3 regions of the Acidovorax sp. JHL-3 genome follow, and region 1 is predicted to be linked to each of the others. Evidence: predicted binding sites of a transcription regulator. Region 1 holds the regulator's gene; each other region holds the start of a gene.
The links. Region 1 encodes sigma-54, which starts transcription at its own class of promoters, with help from an activator protein. Its sites were predicted from a motif close to TGGCANGNAANCTGCTTT; they were not measured.

Region 1 (4,152 bases):
GGCGCGTGGTGAACCAGATTTCCCAGGCCACGTCGCTGGCGGCGGCATACAGGTCGTTTTCAGAGCGGTAGGGGCGGTGCGCCAGTTGCACCAGCACGCGCTGGGCCAGGCGGCTGTGCAGGTTGAGCAGCAGCGCATCGCGCCACGAGGCCCGCAGCAGCACGCCGCCCCGCCCCGTGAGCAGGTCTTGCCCCGTGAGGCCGGTGATGGCGTGCACTTCGTCAGCCAGATAGCTCTCGACACCAGCGGCGCACGGCAGGAAAAGTTGGAGTTGGTTCATAGACAGGGCAAAAGGATACGCGCCTACGGCTGGGCGGCAGAAACAGGTGGGCGGCTGAGCAGCGCGCGGATGTGTGCGGGCAGCAGCGCCACCTTGCGATCGGACTTGTTGATGAAGACGATGCCGGTCTTGCCGCGTGCCACTTCGCGGCCCTGCGATTTTTCGGTCATGCGAAACACCAGGTCAAAGCCGTAGGGGTTGAAATCGGCGGGAGTCATCTCCACACGCATGGTCTCGCCATGAAAGCCCTCGGATTTGTACTGCGCCACGATGTCGCCCACCACGATGGCCAGGCCGCCCACATCCGCCTCGGGATAGCCCTGCGCCTGGAAAAAGCGCACGCGCGCCTCGGACACCAGGCTGAGCAGTTGGGCATTGTCCAGGTGCCCGCCCTGGTTCACATGGCTGATGTAGATCTGCATCTCGGTCGAAAAGACAAAGTGGGCAGGAAGATCGAAAACGATGCGGGCCATGGCGTGAGAGACAAGTAAAAAACAGAACAAAGGGATGACAAACGGCAGCTGACAGACGCACAGCCCACGCGCTCGGCGGGAAAAAACGTCTACAGCGCCTTGCGCAGGTTGGCCGGCGCGATTTTGAGCGCCTCGCGGTATTTGGCCACGGTGCGGCGCGCGCACTCGATGCCCTGCTCCTTGAGCATCTCGGCAATCTGGCTGTCGGACAAGGGTTTGGCGGGGTTTTCGGCGGCAACGAACTGCTTGATGAGCGCGCGCACCGCCGTGCTCGATGCGTTGCCGCCGGTCTCGGTGCCCAAGCCCGAGCCAAAGAAGTATTTCAGCTCGTAGGTGCCGATCGGCGTGGCCATGTATTTAGCGGTGGTCACGCGGCTGATGGTGGATTCGTGCAGGCCCAGTTCGTCGGCAATGTCGCGCAGCACCAGCGGGCGCATGGCCAGCTCTCCATGGGTGAAAAAGCTCTTTTGCCGCTCGACGATGGCGCGCGAGACGCGCAGGATGGTGTCAAAGCGCTGCTGGATGTTCTTGATGAACCAGCGCGCCTCCTGCAGGCGCTGCTGCATGCCCTGGTGGCCCTCGCCGCCCTTGTGCCCGCGCAGGGCGCCCGCATAGATGTCGTGCACGCGCAGGCGCGGCATCACATCGGGGTTGAGGCTGACGATGAAGTTGTGCTGGCCATCGCGACCATTGGCGCGCCCGGCTTTGCGCACGATGACATCGGGCACGATGATGTTGCGCTCTACATCGGCAAAGCGGCGGCCGGGGCGCGGCTCCAGGCGGGCGATCAGCGCCATGGCGGCGCGGGTGCGCTCTTCGCCATCGCCGCACAGCTGCGTCAGCCGGCGGATGTCGCGGCGGGCCAGCATCTCCAGCGGCTGCTGGCAGATGCGCAGCGCGGTCTGCACGGCGTCGGGGTCGATCGCGCTGCCTTCGTCGGCGGCCAGGGCCTTGAGTTGCAGCGTGAGGCACTCGGCCAGGTTGCGCGCGCCCACGCCCACCGGCTCCAGGCTTTGCAGCAGGCGCTGCGCCACGGTGAAGCGGTGCACCAGCTCGTCGATCTGCTCCAGGTTGCCCTCGCCAGCCAGTCCCGTGGCCAGCTCTTCGAGGGGCTCTTCGAGGTAGCCGTCGTCGTTGAGCGATTCGATCAGAAAGCGCAGCGCGGCGCGGTCGATCTCCGACAGGCGCAGCGCCAAGGCCTGGCGGTGCAGGAAGGACGTGAGTGACTCGTGCGAGCGGGCCAGCTCGGTGGCATCGGCTTCGTCGCCCTCGGAGTCATTGCGGTTGCGCGCGGGTGCGTCGCCCCCCCACTCGGCGTCGTTGGGTGCCATTTCCACGGTGCCGTCGCCGCTCCAGTCGGGCTCGTCCGCGCTGGCGCTGGGCGTTTCAGCATCATTTTGGCCTTCAGCGCTTGTGCTGCTTGCGCTAACAGCTCCTGAAAATATAGCGTCATCGGCGCTGTAATCGTCGGTCTGCGCGGGGGTGTCGGCCGCTTCAAGACCAAACTCTTCGCGTGGGGCTTCTTCGGGCGTGCGCTCGAGAAACGGGTTCTCGTCGAGCATCTGCTCGACTTCCTGCGAGAGTTCGAGCGTGGACAACTGCAACAGCCGGATGGATTGCTGCAGCTGCGGCGTAAGCGACAGGTGCTGCGAGACGCGCAGCGAAAGACCAGGTTTCATCACATCCTGAAATGTTCACCCAGGTACACCCGACGCACCTCGGCGTTGTCGACGATTTCGGACGGGGTGCCCTGGGCCAGGACGCGGCCGTCGCTGATGATGAAGGCGTGGTCGCAGATGCCCAGGGTTTCGCGCACGTTGTGGTCGGTGATCAGCACGCCGATGCCGCGCGCCTTGAGGAAACCGATGATGCGCTGGATCTCGATCACCGCGATGGGGTCGATGCCGGCAAAGGGCTCATCGAGCAGGATGAAGCGGGGCTGGGTGGCCAGGGCACGGGCGATCTCGACCCGGCGGCGCTCACCACCCGACAATGCCAGGGCCGGCGAGTCGCGCAAATGGTCCACGCGCAACTCCTGCAGCAAGGACGTGAGGCGCTCTTCGATTTGCGCCCGGCCCAGCGGCTTGCCGTCATCGCCCCGCTGCAGCTCCAGCACGGCGCGCACGTTCTCTTCGACGTTGAGCTTGCGAAAGATCGATGCCTCTTGCGGCAGGTAAGACAGCCCCAGGCGCGAGCGCCGGTGGATGGGCATGTCGGCCACCGAATGGCCATCGATGCGGATATCGCCCCCGTCGCAGCGCACCAGGCCCACGATCATGTAGAACGAGGTGGTCTTGCCAGCGCCATTGGGCCCGAGCAAACCCACCACTTCGCCCTTTTGCACAACCAGCGACACGTCCTTGACGACCTTTCGGCTGCCATAGGATTTTTCGAGGTGCTCCACTTCCAGGCGGCTGCCCGCCTGGGTATCTGGGTCTTGATTCACTGTCGCAGCACTCACTTGCTCGCACCGCCGAGGGAATTGCTGGGACGCAGCACCGGCCCGCTGGCTGCATTGGCCGGAGCGGCAGCGCCGGAAGGCTGTTCTTTGGGTGACAGCACGGCACGCACCCGCCCGCCCGCAGCAGGCGCATCGCCCGCCCCGCTGGCGGCCGCCTTTTTCTGGCCATCCACCGTGAAAACGTCGGTGAGGTTGTTGTACACAATGACGGCGCCCGAAAGCTCGTCGGTCACCACGGATTCGCGGTAGCGGCGCATCTCGGCGCGGGTGATGAAGCGCACGTTGTCGGCCTTGCCGTCGTACTCGATGACTTCGCTCTCGCCTTCTATGAACTCGTCGGGTGCGCCCGCCACGGTGTCGCGCTTTTGCCGGAAGAATGCGCGCTTGCCAGGCTCGGCCGTGACAACGCCGTACTGGTAGCCATCGGCATCCTGGCGCACATCCAGCCGCGCCCCGCGCAGCACGATGGAGCCCTTGGTCATGACCACCCGGCCCGTGAAGACGCTGGTTTGCTTGAGTTCATCGTGGCGCAACGCATCGGCCTCGATGTTCATGGGTTTGTTGCGGTCGGCCTTTTCGGCCTGGCCCACGCCAGGGGCGCAGGCAAGGGCGGTCAGCAGCAGGATCGGGAGGAGGCTTTTTTTCATGAGGCACGAATCTTGCACTCATTGTAGCCATGCACCGGTGCCATCGCCCATAAAAAAGCCCGCTGGCGCGGGCTTCTCGGGAGCGGGTTGCGCAATCAGCCCTTGCGTGCCACGCCCGCCAGATGCTCCACCACCTGCAGCACGGTCTGCATGCTGCCAGCCATGGTGCCATCGGTATAGAACCGGCCGGCAACGCCCATCGACGGCACGCCTTCCACGCCGTAGCCCTCTTGCAACGCCGTGGCACGACGCACCTGGCTGGCCACCGTGAAAGAGCTGTACATCTCCTTG
Region 2 (4,152 bases), 1.4 Mb from region 1:
AGTTGACTGCCCTGCCCTTGCGCCCGCGCTTGCATACCGCCAATGGCAGCAGCTGCGGCAAAGCCGGCGTGCTGAAACGTGTTGAGCACCTGCTGCAGCGCATCGGGGCTGCAGCTCACCAGCAGGCCGCCGCTGGTTTGGGGGTCGGTCAGCAGGTGGCGCTGCCATTCGGGCGCACCGGGGGCCCAGGCCACATCGGCACCGTAGGCGGCCCAGTTGCGTGCCGAGGCACCGGTCACCACGCCATCCAACGCAAACTTCGCAGCGGCCTCAATGAAAGGCACGTGGGCCAAATTGACCCGGGCCGACAACCCCGAGCCCCGGCACACCTCCAACAAATGGCCGGCCAGGCCGAAGCCTGTGACGTCGGTCATGGCGTGCACGCCCTCCAGCGCGCCCAGCGCAATGCCCACGCGGTTGAGCTGCGTGGTGTAGCGCAGCATGTCGGCATAGCCAGCGGCATCCAGAATGCCTTTTTTCAGCGCCGCCGAGAGAATGCCCACACCCAGCGGCTTGCCCAGCACCAGCACGTCGCCAGCCTGCGCGTCGGCGTTGCGGCGCACGCGTTGGGGGTGCACCAGGCCCAGGCCCACCAGGCCGTAGATGGGCTCGAGCACGTCGATCGAATGTCCGCCCGCAATGGGGATGCCGGCTTCGCGGCACACGGCGGCGCCGCCTTCGAGCACGCGGCCAATCACTTCGGGTGGCAGCTGGGCAATGGGCATGCCCACCAGTGCCAGCGCCATGATGGGCGTGCCGCCCATGGCATAGATGTCGGACAGCGCATTGGTGGCGGCAATGCGGCCAAAGTCGTACGGGTCGTCGACGATGGGGGTGAAAAAATCGGTGGTGGCCACCAGCGCCTGGCTGTCGTTGAGGCGGTAAACCGCCGCGTCGTCGCTGGTTTCTGTGCCCACCAGCAGCTCGGGCGGCACGATGCCCTGCGGTGCGCGTGCCAAAATCTCTTGCAGCAGGCCCGGCGCTATCTTGCAACCGCAACCGCCGCCGTGCGAGAACTGGGTAAGACGAATGGGTTTTGAATCAACAGTCATGGTGCGCGCCATTGTGCCAGCCGCCTGCGGCGCGGCGCGGGGCAAGCCATGAGCCACCGCAGCCCCGTGCGCGTGGCAGACCGCCACGCGTTTCACACCCTCATTGATGCGCGGTCGCCCGCCGAATACGCGCTGGACCATATTCCCGGCGCCATCAACTGCCCCGTGCTGGATGACGACGAGCGCCGCATTGTTGGCACCATCTACAAGCAGCAGGGCGCCTTTGAGGCGCGGCGCGTGGGTGGCGCCATGGTGGCCGCCAACCTGGCGCGGCATTTGCGCACGCAGTTTGCCGACCAGCCCGCCAGCTGGAAACCGCTGATCTACTGCTGGCGCGGCGGCATGCGCAGCGGCTCGATGGTGACCTGGCTGCGCCTGGTGGGCTGGGATGCCCAGCAACTGGCCGGTGGCTACAAGTCGTGGCGCCGCCACGTCATCGACCGGCTGGCCGAGTTGGCGCCGCAACTGCCCCTGCGCGTGATTTGCGGCCCCACCGGCAGCGCCAAAACGCGCGTGCTGCAAGCACTGGCTGCGCGCGGCGCACAGGTGCTTGACCTGGAAGCCTGCGCGCGCCACCGCGGCTCGGTGCTGGGCGCCTGGCCGGGGGTGGCGCAGCCTTCGCAAACCGCCTTTGAAACCGCCCTGCTGCATGCGCTGGAGCCCCTGGATTTGCAGCGCACCATCTATGTCGAGGCCGAGAGCAGCAAAATCGGCCGCGTGGCGGTGCCCCAGCCCCTGGTGCAGCGCCTGCGCGCCAGCCCCTGCATCGAGGTAGCAGCCAGCCTGCCTGCGCGCCTGGATTTTTTGCTGCGCGACTATGCCAACCTGGGCGACAACCCCGACCTGCTGGCCCAGCAACTGGGCGTGCTCAAAGAGTTGCACGGAAAGCAGGTGATTGCACGCTGGCAAGACTGGGCACAGGCAGGTGCGTTGCCCCCCCTGTTCGCCGAGCTGGTGGCACTGCACTACGACCCGCTGTATGCCCGATCGCAAAGCACGCACCTGCACCAGTGGGCTGCGCGGCACAGCCTGGCCAGCGACGATCTTTCTGAGGCCGGCATTGATGCCCTGGCCGCCCAGGTGCTGGCGCTGGGCTGAGGGCCCCCTCTGCACCGGGCAGGGCTTCGTGCTTAGACAACTATCAAAACAATAGCTGCTTGCGCTTACTGCATAAGCGCTAGAGGCATATTTGACCCAATTTTCTCGGATTCACACGACAACGGTGCCTGATATTGGTGCGCGCTGGCCACGCACCAGTATGGTTTTCATGGTCCAAATTTTGCTTAATTTTGGTGCAAATCTGGCGCCGACGTCTTGAGCGCACCAGAACCGATCAATTCTGAGCACGAGGAAGTTATGAATGCACTCCCACAGGGCAGCGATGCCCTGTTTATTTTGCTGGGCGCCATCATGGTGTTGGCCATGCACGCGGGGTTTGCGTTTTTGGAGCTGGGCACCGTGCGCAAAAAGAACCAGGTGAATGCGCTGGTCAAAATTTTGGTGGATTTTTCGGTTTCCACGGTGGTGTATTTTGTGGTGGGCTACAGCGTGGCGTATGGCACCCATTTCTTTGTAGGTGCAGAAACCCTGGCCCAGCACAACGGCTATGCGCTCGTGAAGTTCTTCTTTCTGCTCACGTTTGCGGCGGCCATTCCGGCCATTGTGTCGGGCGGCATTGCCGAGCGTGCCAAATTTTGGCCCCAACTGCTGGCAACGGCTGCCATCGTGGGCTTTGTCTATCCATTTTTTGAAGGCATCGCCTGGAACGGGCACTTTGGCATCCAGGCTGCCATTACCGCCCTGACAGGGGCCGCTTTTCACGACTTTGCCGGTTCTGTGGTGGTGCACGCCATGGGGGGCTGGATTGCCCTGCCTGCGGTGCTGCTGCTGGGGTCGCGCTCCAACCGCTACCGCAAGGATGGCGCCATCTCGGCACACCCCCCTTCCAACATCCCGTTTCTGGCGCTGGGGGCGTGGGTGCTGGTGGTGGGCTGGTTTGGTTTCAATGTGATGAGCGCGCAGACGGTCGACAAGCTCTCGGGGCTGGTGGCGGTCAACTCGCTGATGGCCATGGTGGGCGGCACGCTGGCTGCGCTGGTGCTGGGCAAAAACGACCCCGGCTTTGTGCACAACGGCCCGCTGGCCGGGCTGGTGGCGGTGTGTGCGGGCTCGGACCTGATGCACCCGCTGGGCGCGCTGGTGGTGGGCGGGGTGGCGGGCAGCATCTTTGTGGTGATGTTCACCCTGACCCAGAACCGCTGGAAGATCGACGACGTGCTGGGCGTGTGGCCCCTGCACGGGCTGTGCGGCACCTGGGGCGGCATCGCAGCGGGCATTTTTGGAAGCAAGGCGCTGGGCGGGCTGGGCGGCGTGAGCCTGTGGGCCCAACTGATGGGCACGGCCATGGGCGTGCTGTGGGCGCTGTTGGGGGGCGCGCTGGTGTATGGCGTGCTCAAAGCCACCGTGGGCCTTCGCCTGTCGCAGGAAGAAGAGTTTGATGGTGCCGACCTGTCGATCCACAAGATCAGCGCAACGCCCGACCGCGAAGTGAGCTGGTAAGAACCTGTTCTGGGATCGTCGAATTGCCCTGCCTGGACGGTTGTTGATTTTTTCACACGGCAAGAGGCCAGTTCCTCGGCACGGCGTGCCGTCTGACACCCGCCCGGCGTGCGGCCCGCTACGCTGTGGCGCATGATGGGCACAGCGAGCCCACACAGTGGGCCGGCACGCCATCGCGCTGGCAAAGTCCTCGACCACCCAAATCACCACAGCTGCCCAAAAGCCTCCGATGAGCCCGCCCATGACCCCAGCCCTTGTTTCCGCCCCCCGTAGCGTGCTGCCACTGCGGCATCTGCCAGTGCTGTGGGCAGCCCTGCTGGTTGCCGTGCTGGGTGGCTGTGCCGAGTTGCCCAAGAATGTGCCGCGCCCCGTTTCAACGGCGCTGGAAACCACCGCAGGCACCGCGCTGGCCACCCAGGTGCAAGAGCGCCGCGCGGCGGCGAGTGGGCGCTTTGAATCCGGCTTTTTGCTGCTCTCCGGCCCCCAGGCGGCCTATGGCAGCCGCCTGGCACTGGTCGAGGCGGCCCAAAAAACGCTGGAC
Region 3 (4,152 bases), on a different contig from region 1:
CGGCGTGAACGACCTTGCCATCCACCACCACCCCTGGCGTGGCCAGGACGCCGTAAGCAATGATGGCTTGCATGTCCTGAATCTTGTCAATATTCACGGCGACGCCCTTGTCACGGGCAACCTGCTCGATCAGGGCGGTGGTGGTCTTGCAGTTGGCACAGCCGGAGCCGAGTACCTTGATGTCTTTCATGGCGAATCCTGGTTGGTAGTGATGAATGTTCACAGCACAAGGTTGAAGATATAGCCCACCAGCAAAATGCCCAAGGCCACGACGCCGGCAAAGGTGGCTATCAGGCGCGGCTTGAGGGCCTTGCGCAAAATGATCATTTCGGGCGCGGACAAGGCAATGACGCTCATCATGAACGCCAGCACCGTGCCCAGCGCTGCACCTTTGCCCAGCAGGGCCTGCACGATCGGAATGACGCCCGCCGCATTGGTGTACATGGGCACACCCAGCAGCACGGCCACCGGCACCGACCACCAGGCATCCCGGCCCATGATGGCCGCCATGAAGTCTTGTGGAACATAGCCGTGGATGCCCGCGCCCAGCGCAATGCCCGCGACAACGTAGGGCCAGACCTTGCCCACAATCTCGCGCACATGGTGCCCACCGGCCTGCAAGCGCTGGGCCCAGCCCATGCCATCGCCGTCGTAAGTGGCCGCGCTCTGCCCGTTGGCAACGGCCAGCACCCAGTCTTCCAGATAGCGCTCCATGCGCAGGCGGCCGATCACGATGCCGGCCACGATGGCCACGGTCAGCCCCAGCACGAGGTAGAGGGCGGCCACTTTCCAGCCAAACAGGCCCAGCAGCATCACCAGTGCCACCTCGTTGACCATGGGAGCCGAGATCAGAAAAGAGAAGGTCACCCCCAGCGGCACACCCGCCGAGAGAATACCGATGAACAAGGGCACGGCCGAGCATGAGCAAAACGGGGTCACGATGCCCAGCAATGCGGCCAGCACGTTGCCCACCCCTGCACGCTTGCCCGCCAGCAGGGCGCGCGTGCGCTCGGGCGCAAAGAAGGTCTGCACCACGCCCATCACGAAAACCACCCCGGTCAGTAGCAGCAGCACCTTGGGCGTGTCAAAAAAGAAGAAGTGCACCGCCTCGCCCAGTGCGGTCTGGCGCGTCAGCCCCGCCTGCACCAACAGGGCATCCGCAAAATCGGTGAGGTGGGTGTAACTCCACCACCAGGCAGGCGCCAGCAGCGCCAGCGCGAGCACCCAGCGCGTCAAAGGTGGGATTTTTGGGGTTTTCAGTTCGGACGAAATCATTGGCAAAACCTCTGGAGGGATGCCATCGCCGTCAAGCCGCCGACGCACGTTCGGGCGCACGCTCGAGCGCGTTTATCTGCGTGTCGGCCACGGGCGGAGCCGAATCACTTGCCTGCGCCGCGTGGTCTTCCAAGTGCAGCAAGTCGCCCAATTGGTGCAATGCGGCCTCGCGGCGTTCCATTTCCTGGGGGCAAGCCCAGGCCTTGATGTCTTTGGCGTAACCCATGCACATGTGCATCTCCTGTGTCGTTGAGTCAGAAGACGCAGCAACTGCCCAAAAGATGCAGCTGCGCTTATTTCGGACGTGGGGTGAAGCAGCACACCGCGCCGCGCTCGTTCAGCACCACCTGGCACGAGGTCAGCAAACGTTCCCTGAGGCGCTTTCGGGCGCGCTGCACACGGGATTTGGCCCCCGGCACGGTGATGCCCAACATGCGGGCATAGTCCTCCTGCCCCATGCCGTTGAGATCGCACTGGACGATGGCATCCCGGTCCGACGCGCTCAACTCCGCAAGCACGCGCGGCAGGCAGGTGGCCAGGCTGTCCACCGCAGCCGGCGGGTCTGCCTCCATCGCTGGCAGGTCGTCAGGCAAGGCATCCAGAGGGTGGTGCCGGCGCAGGTGATCCGTCAGGGTGTTGCGGCTGACCTCAAACAGCCAGGCACGGGCGTTGGCCACGTCGCAGAACCGGCGGCCTTGGCGCAAGGCTTTGATGAAAACGTCTTGCAGCAGGTCCTGCGCTGCCACCGGGTCGTTCAGGTGCCGGGTCAGCCAGCGCTGCAACTCGGTTTCGTGCGCGTGCCACGCGGTCATCAGACAGGTCGGCGTCGAGGTATCACTCATGCATCGCATTGTTATCCACTGCAACAGCGCCGACCACAGCGCCACGATGGTGCAGCGCACAAGACCGGGGCACTGCGGGCTGTGGCGCCAGGTCGCTCAATCGCGCCAAAGCGCCCTGAATCATTGAGCTAGACGCTCTTGATTCAATAGCCAACACCACTTTTCCAAGCTGGCACAGGCCTTGCATTAGTAGGTTCAGACCCTCACAGGTCTGCATGGCTGCATCGCCCAACGGCGGGCGAATGCGGCCAGAACCCGGACAAAGGCGTCCCCACCCGCGCACTGCTGCTTCTTGCAGCCAGGCGCGGTGTGAGGACGCCTCTTTTTGTTTGTCACGCCCAAGGGAAGCCCCATGACCGATCTGCTCAAAACCAGCCTCAACCGCCGCACCGTGCTGCAAGCCGCCACCGTGGGCGCCACGGGCGTGAGCCCCGCGCTGCGCGCCCTCGTCCACGCCCAGGGCTCGGACGCCCCCGAGAAGAAGGAAGTGAAGATCGGCTTCATTCCGCTGACCGACTGCGCCAGCGTGGTGATGGCGTCGGTGATGGGCTTCGACAAGAAGCATGGCGTGACCATCATCCCCACCAAAGAGGCCAGCTGGGCCGGCGTGCGCGACAAGCTGGTGAACGGCGAGCTCGACTTTGCCCATGTGCTGTATGGCCTGGTCTATGGCGTGCACCTGGGCCTGGCCGGGCCCAAGAAAGACATGGCCGTGCTGATGACCCTCAACCACAACGGCCAGGCCATCACGCTGTCCAAAAAGCTGGCGGACAAGGGCGCCGTCAATGGCGCGGGCCTGGCCCGGCTGATGGCGGCCGAAAAGCGCGAATACACCTTCGCCCAGACCTTTCCCACGGGCACGCACGCCATGTGGCTCTATTACTGGCTGGCAGCCAACGGCATCGATCCGATGAAAGACGCCAAGGTCATCACCGTGCCGCCGCCGCAAATGGTGGCCAACATGCGCGTGGGCAACATGGATGGCTTTTGCGTAGGCGAGCCCTGGAACCACCGCGCCATCATGGACGGCATCGGTTTCACAGCCACCACCACCCAGGACATCTGGAAAGACCATCCCGAAAAGGTGCTGGGCACCACCTCGGAGTTTGTGCAGAAATACCCCAACACCGCGCGCGCCGTGACGGCGGCCATTCTGGAGGCAAGCCGCTGGATCGATGAAAGCCTGGCCAACAAGACCCGCATGGCCGAAACCATTGCCGGCAAGGCCTATGTGAACACCGGCGTGGATGCCATCAACCAGCGCATCCTGGGCCGCTACCAGGATGGCCTGGGCAAGACCTGGGACGACCCCAACCACATGAAGTTCTACAACGACGGCGCGGTGAACTTCCCCTACCTGTCTGACGGTATGTGGTTTCTTACGCAGCACAAGCGCTGGGGTTTGCTGAAGGCGCACCCCGATTACCTTGGCGTGGCCAAGTCGATCAATCGCATGGACGTGTACCGCCAGGCGGCCACCGCCACCAAAACACCGCTGCCCAAGAGCGACATGCGCAGCCACAAGCTGGTGGATGGCGTGGTGTGGGACGGCAAAGACCCCGCCAGATACGCCGACGGTTTCAAGCTCAAGGCCTGACAGCCCGCAGTCATCTGCCCCACTCGTCCTGCCTACCGGAGAACACCATGGTCAGAGCCGTATTTCATGCCCCGCTGGATACCGCCCCTGCAGCAACGCAAGACGCTATTGATAATATAGCTACTAGCGCTTTACCCACGGGCGCTACAAGCCAAAAACACTCAAAAACCACACCCACCAAGGCCCCGGCAGACCGGGACTGGGCTGCCAGCTCCCGCAGCTTCTGGCTGGCGGTGCTGCCGCCGCTGTGCGGCCTGGGCCTGCTGCTGGGGGTGTGGGCGCTGGTTTCTGCCGGCACCGGCAACAGCATTCCCGGCCCCCGCGAAACCTGGGCACAGGCGCTGGACGTGTTCAGTAACCCGTTTTATCGCAACGGCCCCAACGACCAGGGCGTGGGCTGGAACGTGCTGATGTCGCTCGAACGCGTCGCCGTGGGCT

Region 2: K226_RS0108845 (ammonium transporter) is a predicted target of sigma-54. The motif match lies at 2,321-2,338, and genes of this name have one in related genera.
Region 3: K226_RS0116600 (CmpA/NrtA family ABC transporter substrate-binding protein) is a predicted target of sigma-54. The motif match lies at 2,288-2,305, and genes of this name have one in related genera.

Annotation. Positions count from the first base shown of each region.
Region 1 covers NZ_JAFU01000001.1:508,335-512,486, forward strand. Annotated here, with positions in the region: gene K226_RS0102300 (class I SAM-dependent RNA methyltransferase) at 1-280, opposite strand, end outside; gene K226_RS0102305 (thioesterase family protein) at 304-753, opposite strand; gene K226_RS0102310 (RNA polymerase factor sigma-54) at 843-2,432, opposite strand; gene lptB (LPS export ABC transporter ATP-binding protein) at 2,432-3,214, opposite strand; gene lptA (lipopolysaccharide transport periplasmic protein LptA) at 3,211-3,861, opposite strand; gene K226_RS0102325 (thiol:disulfide interchange protein DsbA/DsbL) at 3,957-4,152, opposite strand, start outside.
Region 2 covers NZ_JAFU01000001.1:1,871,073-1,875,224, reverse strand. Annotated here, with positions in the region: gene selD (selenide, water dikinase SelD) at 1-1,064, opposite strand, end outside; gene mnmH (tRNA 2-selenouridine(34) synthase MnmH) at 1,101-2,150, shown strand; gene K226_RS0108845 (ammonium transporter) at 2,409-3,611, shown strand; gene K226_RS0108840 (phospholipase D family protein) at 3,853-4,152, shown strand, end outside.
Region 3 covers NZ_JAFU01000004.1:252,109-256,260, forward strand. Annotated here, with positions in the region: gene K226_RS0116580 (thioredoxin family protein) at 1-190, opposite strand, end outside; gene K226_RS0116585 (permease) at 220-1,275, opposite strand; gene K226_RS0116590 (hypothetical protein) at 1,307-1,507, opposite strand; gene K226_RS0116595 (sigma-70 family RNA polymerase sigma factor) at 1,569-2,117, opposite strand; gene K226_RS0116600 (CmpA/NrtA family ABC transporter substrate-binding protein) at 2,470-3,714, shown strand; gene ntrB (nitrate ABC transporter permease) at 3,762-4,152, shown strand, end outside.